Regions from separate parts of the Salinibacterium sp. NYA9b genome, predicted to be linked through region 2. Evidence: riboswitches for the same ligand, from Rfam matches in the RefSeq annotation. Region 2 holds a riboswitch; the other holds the start of a gene.
The links. Region 2 has a riboswitch for glycine ahead of ACWFSR_RS04755 (L-serine ammonia-lyase). Riboswitches for the same ligand answer to the same signal wherever they lie in the genome.

Region 1 (7,036 bases), 230 kb from region 2:
ACGAGCCCAGCGGGATCATGCCGCGGTCGAGCGCGTAGTCCTTGTCGGCGAGGTACTTGAGGTAGCGCATCATGCTCGTCTCCGAGCGGTGCGTGTTGAAGACCGGGTGCGTGAGGTACTCGCTCGTGCGGTTGAGAGCCTCGGGAATGGTGGTGTCGTCGGGCGAGTAGCTGAAGAAACCACCCTCCAGCCCGAAGGCGTCGGCGAGATCATTCTCTTGTGCGGCGAGCATTCCGCCATAGGGCTGCGTCGATACTTCGTCGAAGCTCACACGCACAGTGTCAGCATCCACGACATAAATCAGGATGTCACTCTCGAGTGCCTTGGCGGCGATCGCCTGAGCCTGGCCCTTTTTCGTCACCGAGAGGGTGTCAAAGAAGGTGCTGTTCTCGACCGTGTAGCCCGCGGCGGTCAGGCGTGCCGCGAACTTGGCAGTGTCGTGGTGAATGCGCTGAGCGATTCGCTTGAGACCTTGGGGACCGTGATAGACGGCATACATGGATGCCATGACAGCCAACAAAACCTGTGCAGTACAGATGTTGGAGGTCGCCTTCTCGCGGCGGATGTGCTGCTCACGCGCCTGCAACGAAAGGCGGTAGGCGGGGTCGCCGGCGGCATCCTGAGATACGCCGACGAGGCGGCCGGGCAACTGACGTTCGAGGCCCTTGCGCACGGACATGTAGCCGGCGTGCGGTCCGCCGAAGCCCATCGGAACGCCGAAGCGTTGCGTGGTGCCGACAGCAACATCTGCGCCGAGTTCTCCTGGCGACTTCAGCATCGTGAGGGCGAGCAGGTCGGCAGCAACAACAGCGAGTCCACCGTGAGCCTTGACCGCGGCGATAACCTCGCTGGAATCCCACACGCGACCGGTTGCACCCGGGTACTGGATGAGCGCACCAAAGCATTCCGGCAGCTCAGGGTTCGCACCGAGCGTGGCCAGGTCGAGCTCTACAAGCTCAATTCCGAGAGCCTCCGCGCGGTTCGCCAGCAGAGCCTTGGTCTGCGGAAAAGTGTCGGCATCCACGATGAACACGGGCGACTCCACGCGAGCCGCACGGCGCGCAAGAAGCATTCCCTCCACAGCGGCGGTGCCCTCATCGAGCATCGACGCGTTTGTCGTGGTCATGCCTGCAAGGTCTGCAACCATCGTCTGGAAGTTGAGGAGCGCCTCAAGGCGACCCTGCGAAATTTCCGGCTGGTACGGCGTGTACGCCGTGTACCAGCTCGGGTTCTCGAGCACGTTTCGCTTGATCACAGCGGGCGTAATGGTGTCGTAATACCCGAGACCGATCATGCTGCGACGAACCTTGTTCGCGCCAGCGAGGGCGCGCAGTTCGGCGAGCGCCTCACGCTCAGAGGCAGGAGCCGGGATCGTGGAATTCACGACCGGAGTCTGGTGAATGGCGGGCGGAACCGCGGCATCCACGAGCGATTCGAGGCTGTCGTAGCCGACAGCGGCCAACATGCTGGCCTGGGCTGCGTCATCCGTGCCGATGTGGCGGTCAGCAAACGTGCCGCTGATGAAAGGGTTGGGCATTATTCGCCTGTCAATGCGGTGTATTCGTCGAGGCTGAGCATCGACGGGAGTTCAGTAAATTCGATCTTCACGAGCCAGCCTTCACCGAAGGGGTCGCTGTTGACGAGTTCGGGGCTGTCGGCGACAGCATCGTTGGATTCGACAACGGTTCCCGCAACGGGAGCAAAGAGTTCACCCACCGACTTGGTCGACTCGATCTCGCCGACGATCTTGCCCTCAGCGACGGTGGCGCCGACCTTGGGCAGGTCAACGAAGACGATGTCGCCCAGTTTGCCTGCCGCGAAGTCGGTGATTCCGACCGTCGCGATGGTGCCGTCGACCAGCACCCATTCGTGCTCGGCGGTGTACTGCAATTCGCTCTTCTCAGCCATGATCAGGCCTCTCTTTTGTAGAAGGGTAGGGAAACAACGGATGCAGCAATGCGACTGCCCCGCACATCAATGTGAAGCTCGGTGCCGACCTCACTCACGTCGGAGTCGACGTAAGCCATAGCGATCGGGTGCCCCAGCGTTGGCGACAGCGCGCCGGAGGTGATGACTCCCACCTCGGTGTCACCGTGAAAAAGAAGGTAGTCAGCGCGACCGGCGCGACGGCCCTCGGCGGCGAGACCGACGAGAACGCGAGCACCGGCATCCGGGCCCGCTTCGATCGCGCTGCGACCGACGAAGTCACCTTCCTTGCTGAGTGCAACAACGCGGCCGAGGCCAGCCTGCACGGGGAAGGTGCCGAGGTTGAGTTCGTGTCCATACAGCGGCATGCCCGCTTCGAGGCGGAGAGTGTCTCGGCACGCGAGACCGGCGGGCACGAGACCGAGAGGTTCGCCGGCAACCGTGAGTGCAGCCCAGAGGTCGGCCGCGGCATCCACGTGAATGTACAGCTCAAAGCCGTCTTCGCCCGTGTAGCCGGTGCGGCCGATAATGAGGTCGGCGCCATTGAAGGTGGCCGCGGTTTCGCGGTAGTACTTGAGTTCGTCGAGCGGTGTCGCAAAGCCGGTGAGCCCCGCGGTCGCCTCGAGGATGGCACGCGAGACCGGCCCCTGAACGGCGATCAGCGCATAGTCGTCGCTCTCATCGGTGACCGCTACGTCAAAGTCGACGGCCCGTTCAGTGAGCGCTGTCGCTGCGGCAAAGCGGTTTCCGGCATTGGCGACAACCAAGAAGTGGTCATCAGCGAGGCGGTAGGTGACGAGGTCATCGATGATGCCGCCTGCTTCGTTGAGCAACAGACTGTACTTGGCCTGCGCAAGAGCGATGCTTGAGAGCTTGCCCGCGAGCGCGTAGTCGAGGTACGCGCCAGCGTCAGCGCCGCGCACGTGAATCTCGGCCATGTGCGAGATGTCGAAAATGCCGGCAGCGGTGCGCACGGCATGGTGCTCGGCGAGGTCGGAGCTGTACCGCACCGGCATCATCCAGCCAGCGAAATCGGTGAACGCAGCACCGAGTTGCTCATGGATGCTGTGCAGCGGTGAATACCTCACCGCGGTGGGCGAAGATTCAGCGGATGAAGCTTCAGAACTTGATACATCGGTCACGGAGTTCTCCTGGCGCATGGGCTAGTGAATAGAACTCCCCCTCTGTGATGAGCCTGAGAGCTTCACACGCTAAACGCTAGCGAGCTTTCACCGTCGGCGGAACCTCAGGGTGATGCGAGGTTCTCTTTCCAGAGTGGCCAAGTGCGATGCGGTACATGAACCTGAGAGATTGGCGGGGAGGCTTGCTCCTTCGGTGCCGGCCTGGCGCCTGCCAATTTCTGTTGACTAGCGCTAGATGCCCGGCTCTCCCGCATCGTGTTGCGGCCCGATGTTCAGTTGTGAGTTCAGCATAGCAATGCGGGGCGGATGCTCGCGCCGATGAGCACGCCGAGAGCGAGCAATTCGTGCCCTTTCGGCCGACTGGTGCTCGGGTGGTCTACAGCAGCGACGCGGATGGGCATCAGCGGTCGGTCTAGAGAAGTGCTGAGCTGAGCAACAAACTGGTTTCGCTGTTCACGACACCCTCCACATTGCGCATGCGGGCCAAGACACGGTCAAAGTTGCTCAGGCTGTCGGTGCGGATGTCGGCGACCAGATCCCACGCGCCATTGGTGGTGTGGAGTTCATGGATCTCGGGCAGACCGCGCAGCTGGCTGATCACGGAATCCGTCGATCGCCCTTCTACCTCGACAAAGGCAATCGCCCGGATGAAAGAAGGGTCGCGGTCTTCTCTAATGCGGATCGAGAACCCGAGAACCGTGCCGTTGCTCACGAGGCGATCGATACGGCTTGTGACGGTCGCGCGCGTGACGTTAAGTCGACGCGAGAGGCTCGCCACTGACTCGCGCGCATCAGCTCGAAGGGCGGCTAAGAGGCGGCGATCAAGGTCATCTAAGTCAGACATGAACAAATTGTACAATTTTGCCTCCCATTATGCATAGTTATTGGCCGGAAATAGGGTTGACTGGGAGTTGTAGGTACATAGTGCATATTCGTAACGTAGGAAGCTCTAATACCGCAACGAAAGGAGTGACCATGGTTCACTACGTAGACGTCAACAACATGCGCCGCTGGATTGCCGACACCGGCATCGAGCCGATCATTATGGGCATCGTGGGTTACCTCGAACAGGATTATGCCAAGTGGCCCCAGTTCGACAAGTCACCTCGCGTTGCCGCCCACTCCCCCGAAGGCGTCATCGAATTGATGCCGACGAGCGATGGCGAAACGTACGGCTTCAAGTACGTCAACGGCCACCCTTCCAACCCTGCACTGGGCTTCCAGACCGTCACCGCGCTCGGCATGCTCGCTCGCGTCGACAACGGCTACCCCACGTTCTTCTCGGAGATGACCCTGCTCACGGCATTGCGCACCTCTGCGACCTCCGTCATGGCGGCGCGCGCCTTGGCTCGCCCCGACTCGAGCGTTCTCGCCCTCATCGGCACCGGCACTCAGTCGGAGTTCCAGGCACTCGGCTTCCGCGCCGGCCTCGGCATCACGAGCCTGCGCGTCTGGGACACCGACCCCGCTGCGATGGACAAGTTCATTCGCAACGTTGAGCCACTCGGTTTCGACATCGTGCGCGCAACCTCAGCAGCAGACGCTGTTGCGGGCGCCGACATCGTCACGACCTGCACCGCAGACAAGAAGAACGCGACGATTCTCACCGCCGACATGATCGAACCCGGAATGCACCTCAACGCCATTGGCGGAGACTGCCCGGGCAAGACAGAGCTCGAAGAGGCCATCGTGCGCAACTCGACCGTGTTTGTCGAGTTCCCGGAGCAGACCCGCATCGAGGGTGAGATCCAGCAGCTTGAAGCTGACTCCCCCATCACCGAGCTGTGGGAAGTGCTCGCTGGGACCGCAACTGGCCGCACGTCTGCCGAAGAAGTAACCCTCTTCGACTCCGTTGGCTTCGCAATCGAAGACTTCTCGGCCCTGCGCTATGTCTTCGATGCCGTGCGCGACACCGACTACGCCACCGACCTTGACCTCATTGCCGACCCGGCAGACCCCAAGGACCTGTTCTCGCTCGTATCGCGCGTTCCTGCGCTGACCGCATAAACCACCGGTGAGCGTTCAAGCCCCGACGGCCGCTGTTCTCATCCGCCCTCACCGGTTCACACCGAATAGCCAAACTGCGGGCGACAATGCCTTCCAGTCAACGGATCCCAGCCGAACCCCGGATGAGATCGCTCGCGCCGCGTACGACGAATCCACCCAGGTGGCCGAGACGTTGCGTGACGCGGGCGTGAACATCCACGTGTTCGAGGATGAGGAGAGCACGCGCCCCGACAGTGTGTTCCCGAACAACTGGTTCTCGACACACAGTGGTGGCCGCGTTGCCGTGTACCCGATGTATGCGCCGAACCGCCGCACGGAACGACGCACCGATGTCATCGAGATGTTGAAGCACGACTTTCGGGTGCAGGATGTTGTCGACTATTCCGGCCTGGAACACGACGGCATCTACCTCGAGGGCACCGGCGCGATGGTCATCGACCACACCAACCGGGTGGCGTATGCGGCTGAGTCGCACCGCGCCAACCCGCTCGCGTTAGAGCGGTTCTGCGCTTCGTTTGGCTACGAGCCGATGATGTTTGAGGCCCGCGATAGCCACGGTGTGCCGATTTATCACACCAACGTCATGATGTGCATCGCGACGGATTTCGCCATGATCGGTCTCGACCTGATCGCCTCGGGAGACCGCCGGATGGAGATGGCTGAACGCTTGACCGCTCCGGGCCGCACTCTGATCGACCTCACGGCTGATCAGATTGCGAACTTCGCGGGCAACGCTCTCGAGCTGAAGACTCCGAACGGCCGCATCTTGGCACTCTCTACCCGGGCACTCGCGAGCCTCACGCCGGCTCAGCGCTCGGTGATCGAAGCGAGTTGCGAGATCGTGCCGCTGGATATTCCGACGATTGAGTTGGCTGGTGGTTCTGTGCGCTGCATGGTGGCCGGCATCCACTTGGATCGTCGTTCACGCATGGCGGCCGATGTTGCCGCCGGCGTTCCTGCTGCCGGCGCTGCCGAAGCAGCCCCGACAGCAGGCGCCTAGCCAATCTGTGGCGGAAGCGGGTCCCTCCGCTTTCGCCGCAGACCGCAGCAACCTGCGACACCGGTGGTGCCGCAGGTGCTGGGCGTTCGCTAACTGCAGTTCGGGCGGCAGTCGCGCTGTGACAACGCCTCGAGCATCACATTGCTGAGCTCGGTGGGGTTGTTTGCTTGGTAGGCCGTTCCACCGGTGACCTGGGCGATCTTTCGCATCGCCTCGACGTCGGTGTCTGGCCCAATTCCGACGAGCACCACGGGAACGGGCTCGTCGGTGTTCTTGTCAATCATCGCGTTCAGTTCGTCGACCAGCTTCTCCAAGGAGATGCCGTTGTCGTCTTCGTTGCGACCGTCAGTGATGAGGATCACCGAGTTGACTTTGTCGGGGTTGAAGTCTTCGCGCACGTGCGTCACCGCAGCCAGAACGGTGTCGTTGAGGCCGGTGTAGCCGTTGATGCGCGACGGGAGTGTGTCGATGATCGCCTGAAGGCTCTCGACATGCTCGGGGTCATTCATCGAGCGGATGCCCGCGACGTCTTCCCAGTCTTCAGTGCCGACTCGCTCCTTGGAGAAGAGCCACATGCCCAGCTCGTCATCCTCCGAGAGAGTGCTGAAGGCATCCTCCGCGGAGTTTTGGAACATCTCAATGCGGCGCTGACCATCCCAGGCCCGCTCAAGCATGGAACCTGAGACGTCAACGACGGTGAGGATGCGCGAGCGAAGGTTGAGGGCGTTCCAGTTGCGCAGGATGCCGACGAGTTCGTCGGTGTCTCCGACGGTCTTGGTGGCCACCGGGGCTGCGATGACACCGGACGCGAGGATCTCCCCCTCACCGGCGTTGTCGCGGAAGCCTTCGGCGTTCAAAACCTGAGATGAGCCTCGAACGAGGTCAGCAAATTCCTCGAGGAGTTTCGTGCGGGAGGTCTCAAGCTCGGCGAGTTCTGTGCGCTCTTCTTCCGTCATCCGTG
Region 2 (7,036 bases):
GTTTATCAATGAGGGCCGCCCGGGTATCGTTCAGGCCTATGCTGTGCTGTCTGCGGAGTCAGTGACAGACGATCACCCCGGGCGCGACTTTTTCGAAAAGCGGTATGAAGTGCTGCGAGGTGCGGTCTCCGACGCCTTTAAGATGGTGTGCGCCGAGCACGGAATCACGTCGAAAGAAAAGATCGACCTCGCGTCCGCCAGCATTTTAGCGGTGATGGACGGGCTGCAAGTGCAGTGGCTCCTCGACCCCAAGGCCGTCGACCTCGGCCGAGCATCGGAATTCGCTATCGAAGCGATCGTCGACTCCGTGATTGCTCCGGCGCGGTCAGCGCTGTCCTGAGGGGCGGCGAACGTGAGCGTCGCCATGCACTGCGCTCGTGAGCTCACGCGCTAGCCCGCGCAATTTATCGCGGCGAGACTAGCCCTCCGCTCTGCGCGGCCCGGCGAGGTTGAGATGCACTTGTCAGCATCGTCGCCCAGTATGGGGAGTATGAGTTTTGACCTCCCGCCGCTGCGGAATCCACGACGGACTATTGGCGATCGAACCTTTGATTTCTCGCGCAACGTTGCGGTGATGGCGATCGTGAATCGCACGCCCGATTCCTTTTACGATGCGGGAACCAACTACGCGCTCGAGGATGCTGTTGCCGCGTCGCTGCGGGCTGTCGAGCAAGGGGCCGATTGGATCGACATCGGCGGCGTTCCATTCGCTCCGGGCGACCCGCTGAGTGTCGAGGAGGAGTGCGAGCGCGTCGTTCCCGTTGTGCAGGCGCTTCGCGAAGCATCCGACGTCGTGATCTCGGTCGACACCTTCCATGCTGAGGTTGCTCGCCGGAGTATCGCGGCCGGTGCCACGGTGATTAATGACACCACGGGCTTGAGCGACCCTGACCTCGCCGGCGTTGTTGCCGCCAGCGGTGCATCACTCATTCTCGTTCATTCGCGGGCGCAGCCACGCACCCAGTTCGCTCGGCCGCAGTACGACGATGTAGCGACAGAAGTGCGTGACTTTCTTCAGAGCCGAGTGGAACAGGCTCGTGCCGCGGGCGTTCCCGACGAGCGATTGTTTGTCGATCCCGGTCACGACCTCAACAAAAACACCGTGCATAGTCTCGAACTCACCCGCCGCCTCGATGTAATCACCGAACTCGGGTTGCCGACCCTCGTCGCTCTCTCCAATAAAGACTTCATCGGCGAAGTGCTTGATAAGCCGAAGCGTGAACGGTTAGAAGGTTCGCTGGCTGCCGCCGTGGCATCCATCCTCAATGGCGCGCGGGTCGTGCGGGTACACGAGGTCGCTGAAACGGTAGCTGCCGTGCGCATGACGGAAGCGATCCTGGGGCTCCGCGAGCCCGCGCTGCTGAAGCACAACATGTCCGACATCAACGAAAGGTAGGCACTGTGGCCGACGCATCCGAAATTCACTCCCTCAGCGCTGGGGCGCCGCTCACCGACGAGCAACTTCTCGCGAGCTACGCGGTGGCTGATCGATCAGTGCCGTGGTTGCGCGCGAACTTTGTGTCGAGCATCGATGGCGCTGCCACCCACGAGGGAGTGTCTGGTGGGCTTGGCACGGACTCAGACGGTCGTGTCTTCGGGCTGCTTCGACGGCTTGCGGATGTCATCGTCGTTGGCGCAGGGACAGTGCGCCAGGAGGGTTACCGCAATCTCGCTCTCGACGAGGAATCTGCCGGGTGGCGGACTTCGCAAGGACTCGCTGCTCAGCCACCGTTTGCCATTGTGACGGCATCCCTGCGGCTGGAACCGGGAGACCTGGGCAGCTATGCCACGCGCCCCCTCGTGGTGACCACCGAGAGCGCACCCGCGGAGAACCGCAAACGAATCGAAGAGGTCGCTGACGTGATCATTGCGGGAGACGCTGCCGTAGATACCGTCGAGATGAAACACCTTCTCGCGGAACGCGGACTTGTGCAGCAGCACAGCGAAGGCGGTCCGACACTCTTCGCGACCATGATCGCTCAGGGCGTTGTTGACGAACTCTGTCTCACCGTGAGCCCGCGGCTCGAAGGCGGGTCTGCTCGGCGAATTGTGGATGCGGCGGATGCGACACCGCAGAATATGTCGCTCGCGCACGCACTGTCCGCGCCCGACGGAACACTGCTGCTGCGCTACCTCCGCGCCGCGCGTTAGCGCGCTGTCGCTGCGGTATTTTCGTGCGCGCTAGCACTCGACGACGTTGACGGCGAGACCGCCCATCGACGTTTCCTTGTAGCGCGAACTCATATCCTTGCCGGTCTCGGCCATGGTGATAATGACCTCATCGAGCGAGACACGGTGCTCGCCATCGCCCCACAACGCCATCTTTGCAGCGTTGATCGCCTTCGAGGCAGCAATCGCATTGCGTTCAATGCACGGGATCTGTACGAGACCGCCAATGGGATCGCACGTGAGGCCGAGGTTGTGTTCCATCGCGATCTCGGCCGCGTTCTCGACCTGTGCGGGAGTTCCACCGAGAATTTCCGCGAGCCCCGCAGCAGCCATAGAGGAGGCCGAGCCGACCTCGCCCTGACAGCCGACCTCGGCGCCCGAGATCGAAGCCATGCGCTTGTAGAGCACGCCCACGGCCGCGCTGGCCAGCAAGAAGCGCACGGTAGCGTCATCCTTCGTCGCTTGGTCGGCATCTTTCATGCCAGGCGCATAGTGGGTCGCATAAAACAGCACAGCCGGGATGATGCCGGCAGCACCGTTAGTGGGGGCAGTGACGACCCGGCCACCCGACGCATTTTCTTCGTTGACGGCAAGGGCAACGAGGTTGACCCATTCCTGCCAGAAGTTCGGATCGCGGTTGGGGTCTTCTTCGCGCAAGCGTCGGTGCCACTCGGGAGCCCGGCGACGCACCTTCAAATTGCCGGGCAGGTTGCCGGTGCGTTCAAGGCTATTGTTCTTGCACTCATCCATGACATCGCGGAGGTGCAGGAGGCCAGCAACCACCTCAGACTCGGGGCGGCGGGCCAACTCGTTACGCAACATCACACCGCTGAAGCTGAGCCCCTCGGTGCGGCAGTGCGCGAGCAATTGTGCAGCAGTGCGGAACGGCAGCGGATCCGCGACGACGGCTGGGCCGCTAGAGGAGCTGCCATCACGGTTGTCGCCCTCACGATAGATGAAACCGCCACCGATCGAGAAGTACGTTGCCTCAAGGATTGCGGCGCCATCCGCATCGTATGCTGCAAAACGCATGCCATTGGGATGCCCGTCGAGCACGGTGAGCGGGTGCAGGGCAATATCGGATTCGCGGAACGGCACATCGCGGCTCGCGCTCACGTGCAGCAGCCCGGATTCTTCGATGCGGGCCAGAATCTGGTCCATCTCGGCGGGGAGAACCTGGTCGGGGAGCTTTCCCTCCAAGCCAATGAGCACCGCGCTCATCGTGCCGTGGCCAGCACCGGTTGCGGCGAGAGAGCCGTAGAGGCGAACGCTGAGAGTGGCGACAGCGTCGAGCATCCCGTGTTCGGAAAGATCAGCGGCGAAGGACGCAGCGGCGCGCATGGGGCCGACGGTGTGCGAGCTGGAAGGGCCGATGCCGACAGTGAACAGATCGAAGCTGCTCAGGGGCACTTCTTCGAGCGAGGGCGTCGGTACTTCAGTTCGGGGGGTCAGATTGCGAATGGCCACGGTGACTCCGTTTCTTCACCACACTGCGTCGTGCGGGCGTCGTTGAGTCCTCTCCGCTCTGTATTGGGCCTGAGAGTTTCCGCACGCTTGTGGCGTTGCGTTGCCCCGTCGGCGAGTCGGGCAGGGCCGACTACTTTTCAGAGTTGCCTATCCACTGCGGTACTGGGGCCTGAGAGATTCCCGGAGAGGGTTTGCTCCTACGGCGCCAACCATCGATCGGAAGGACTCTCCCGCAGCGGAATGACGGCTGTTCACTTGTGCCATCAGCATACACTTGAGCCTGCCTCGCAGACCCGTCAATCTCACGCCGGGGTTGTGCTCAGGCGAGCATGCGTGCCCGGCATCTCGGCGAGGAACGCACGCTCGCAAAGACCGTTTAGTCCTCGGGGTCTGAGGGGTCGATCGGCTCGTGGTGGTCAGCGTTCGTCACGCCACGACGCCAGTAACCGTCGGCCGTCACCTGCTGTTTGGGCAATCCCAACTCGCGACGCAAGTAGCGGCGGAGCGGCACGAGTGTGGTTGCTTCGCCGGCGAGGAACACGAAGGTCGACTCACCAATTTCGCCGAGCGCTCGGAGGGCAGCCTCCAGCTGGCCGAGGCCGTCGCGACGGTAGTACCACTCGGCATCCATTCGAGCCTTCTGCTCGTCACTGAAGTAGCTCTCAAGGCTGTCGTCGGCGACATCGAACAGGGCGGTGATGTTTACCGAGGTGGGGAGCATGTTGATCCAGCGCGAGGCTGCAGGAAACGCAGTCTCGTCCGCGATCAGGATGACGTGGGTTGCGCCAACAGGCAGCAGTCGTGATCCGCGCGGGCCCGCGATGACGAGGCTGTCGCCAGCGGCGGCTGAGCCGGCCCAGGCGGAGGCAGGCCCCTCATCACCGTGGACGACGAAGTCGATATCGAGCTCGTGACGACCAGCATCGCTGCGGAAGCCGAGCGGGGTGTAGTCACGCGAAATAACCTTGCCCTCGCCCTTGGGCTTCTTGATTCCATCGGCGGTCATCGTGGGTGCAGTGAGCACGCCGGTTGCGGGATCGGGAAAGAATACCTTGACGTGGTCGGTGGGGCCGCTGCTGACAAATCCGGCGAGTTCATCACCGCTGAGGGTGATGCGCGCAATCGACGGCGCCGGGTGGCTGAAGGCGCTGACCGTCAGGTGGCGGATAACGAGGGGATGCTTGACGGAGTCACGTTCAATTGTCATAGGCGATGGGCGCGGGCGCCGGCTCATTTCACTAAAAGTTAGGCTTACCTAACTACTGTAACCCTCGGATGCTGAGAGGGCTAGTGAACTGAGGAGCGTTCTGTAGTCGTGATCGAGATCTCGCCCTCGAGAGAGCGGTGTACAGGGCACTTGTCGGCAATGACGAGCAGAGAAGCTCGTTGCTCATCGGTGAGTTCACCCTCGAAGGTGAGCTCACGAGTGAAATGCTCGACCATGCCCTCGGTTGAGGTGCAGTGCTCGCACGTGGCCGCATCGATCCGCTCGCGAGTGAGGCGCACGCTTACCGACTTCAGCGGCATCTTCTTGCGGTCGGCGTACATCCTGATCGTGATGGAGGTGCAGCTTCCGAGACCAGCCAAGACGAAGTCATACGGTGCAGCGCCATGATTCTCGCTCAGCGGTGCAGGCTCATCAGAGATCAGTTCGTGCCCCGACGCGAATACTCGCTGTTCGTAGCGCGCCGGACCGCTCTCGGTGACGATCACCGAGCTGCCGTCGGCAGTAATAACCGCGCTCGGGTTGACAACCGCAGCGGTTTTTGTGCCAGTGTCGCTCTTTGTCGGCTGAGGAGCCGCCGCGCCGTCGAAAGCATAGCGAGCTGACCACGCCGCGATCATGCTCGCCGCGAAAGCAGCATCGTCCCGATTGCTCAGGAGATGATCCGCGCCATCGAGCGCCACAAAAGACTTGGGGTGCTTCGCTGTTTCGAAAATCTCTCGCGCGTTGTCGACCCCCACCGTCTGGTCGATGGGGGAGTGCATAACCAACAGGGCGGCATCAAGATCGCGCAATCGAGCGGACTGCGGTTGGGCGGCGATGTCGTCGAGGAGTTGCTTGCGGATGCGGAACTCGCGACCGCCCAGCTGAACCATTGCTTCTCCCGCAGCCGCAATCTCGGCGCTGGCGTGGGCGAAGAGATTCGTGATGTGCGCCGGATCGCTTGGGCTGCCGAGTGTGACGACAGCACGAGTCGACGGCACGCGGTGCGCGGCAGCGAGCACTGCGGCTCCACCGAGTGAGTGCCCGATAAGAATCGTAGGCGCACGGTAGTTGGTGCCGAGGTATTCGGTGGCGGCGACGACATCGTCGATGTTCGAGCTGAAGTTGGTATTCGAGAAATCACCGTCGGAGCCGCCCAAGCCCGTGAAGTCAAAACGCAATACGGCGATGCCGTAGTCAACAAGTGCTTTCGAAATGCGTGAGGCAGCGAATGAGTCTTTCGAGCACGTGAAGCAGTGCGCGAAAAGGGCGAAAGCAGAAGGAGTGCCATCGGGGAGGTCGAGACGCGCCGCCAGCATGGAACCGTTGGAGCCGGGGAATTCGATCTTCATTATCCGTTACCACTTTCGTATCGACGTGCTCCAGCGTTTCTTATCCGGATACCGGATGCAACGTCCCCATGCTCTCAGTTCTTCCCGTTAACGCCAGAACGGCCGACAAAGACGGTGTCTTGGTCGGCCGAACGGGTAAGAAGATTACTCTGCTGCACCTGCAAGCGAACCACTGATCTGGTTGCCTGAGGGGTCATAGACGAGGCACAAGATTTCGCGGTCGCCCTCTGACCAGCTGCCCTCAGTGGGGTAGTACCAGGAGAAGTCGTAGACCGAGTCTTCGTAGTCCGCGCCGATAAAGGTTCCGAACTCTGCGTAGCAGTCAGCCGTCGCCTGATCTTCGATTGCGGAGTCACCGGGGAAGTCACCCTCGGCCATGTAGGACGCAGCGTAGACCTCAGCATCGTGCGGCTCCGCGCAGTCGACGGTTTTGGTGCTGGAAACTTCGCCACCGTCTTGGTTGCCGACTTCACAGTCGCCAATAACGAGGCTGAAGATGTCTTGCGTGGTGCCGGCTCCGGGGTCGACGGCATCCGAAATTTGGTTGGTAACTTGATCGAGGATGCTGCAGCCACTGAGCGCCACTGCTGCAACAGCAATGGTGGCGATGGCGAGCGTCCGGCGCCAGATGTTCTCTGTCGTCATGGAAGTGGGTCTCTTTCGTCTGAGGTAGTCACGCTTCGTTCTGGTCAAGCTTAGTGAAACTCAGCGTATTCACAGCTAACAGAAGCGGGCGAAACCCTAGTGAGAGCTCAAAAACCCCAGAACTTCGTCATGAAGTACGCCATTTGTTGCCAGAGCGTTACCTTCCCACGGTCCCGGAACGCCTTCAACAGAAGTG

Region 1: it holds a riboswitch for glycine, as region 2 does, so the genes downstream of both, gcvT (glycine cleavage system aminomethyltransferase GcvT) here and ACWFSR_RS04755 (L-serine ammonia-lyase) in region 2, are expected to answer to the same signal.

Annotation. Positions count from the first base shown of each region.
Region 1 is NZ_OZ333476.1:766,953-773,988, reverse strand. It holds gene gcvP (aminomethyl-transferring glycine dehydrogenase) at 1-1,537, opposite strand, end outside; gene gcvH (glycine cleavage system protein GcvH) at 1,537-1,908, opposite strand; gene gcvT (glycine cleavage system aminomethyltransferase GcvT) at 1,911-3,068, opposite strand; glycine riboswitch at 3,208-3,329, opposite strand; gene ACWFSR_RS03705 (Lrp/AsnC family transcriptional regulator) at 3,481-3,912, opposite strand; gene ACWFSR_RS03700 (ornithine cyclodeaminase) at 4,044-5,075, shown strand; gene ctlX (citrulline utilization hydrolase CtlX) at 5,083-6,075, shown strand; gene ACWFSR_RS03690 (VWA domain-containing protein) at 6,165-7,036, opposite strand, start outside.
Region 2 is NZ_OZ333476.1:999,602-1,006,637, forward strand. It holds gene ACWFSR_RS04740 (TetR/AcrR family transcriptional regulator) at 1-340, shown strand, start outside; gene folP (dihydropteroate synthase) at 491-1,396, shown strand; gene ACWFSR_RS04750 (pyrimidine reductase family protein) at 1,402-2,151, shown strand; gene ACWFSR_RS04755 (L-serine ammonia-lyase) at 2,182-3,636, opposite strand; glycine riboswitch at 3,784-3,879, opposite strand; gene ACWFSR_RS04760 (siderophore-interacting protein) at 4,013-4,843, opposite strand; gene ACWFSR_RS04765 (bifunctional alpha/beta hydrolase/OsmC family protein) at 4,924-6,195, opposite strand; gene ACWFSR_RS04770 (septum formation family protein) at 6,340-6,840, opposite strand; gene ACWFSR_RS04775 (inositol monophosphatase family protein) at 6,937-7,036, opposite strand, start outside.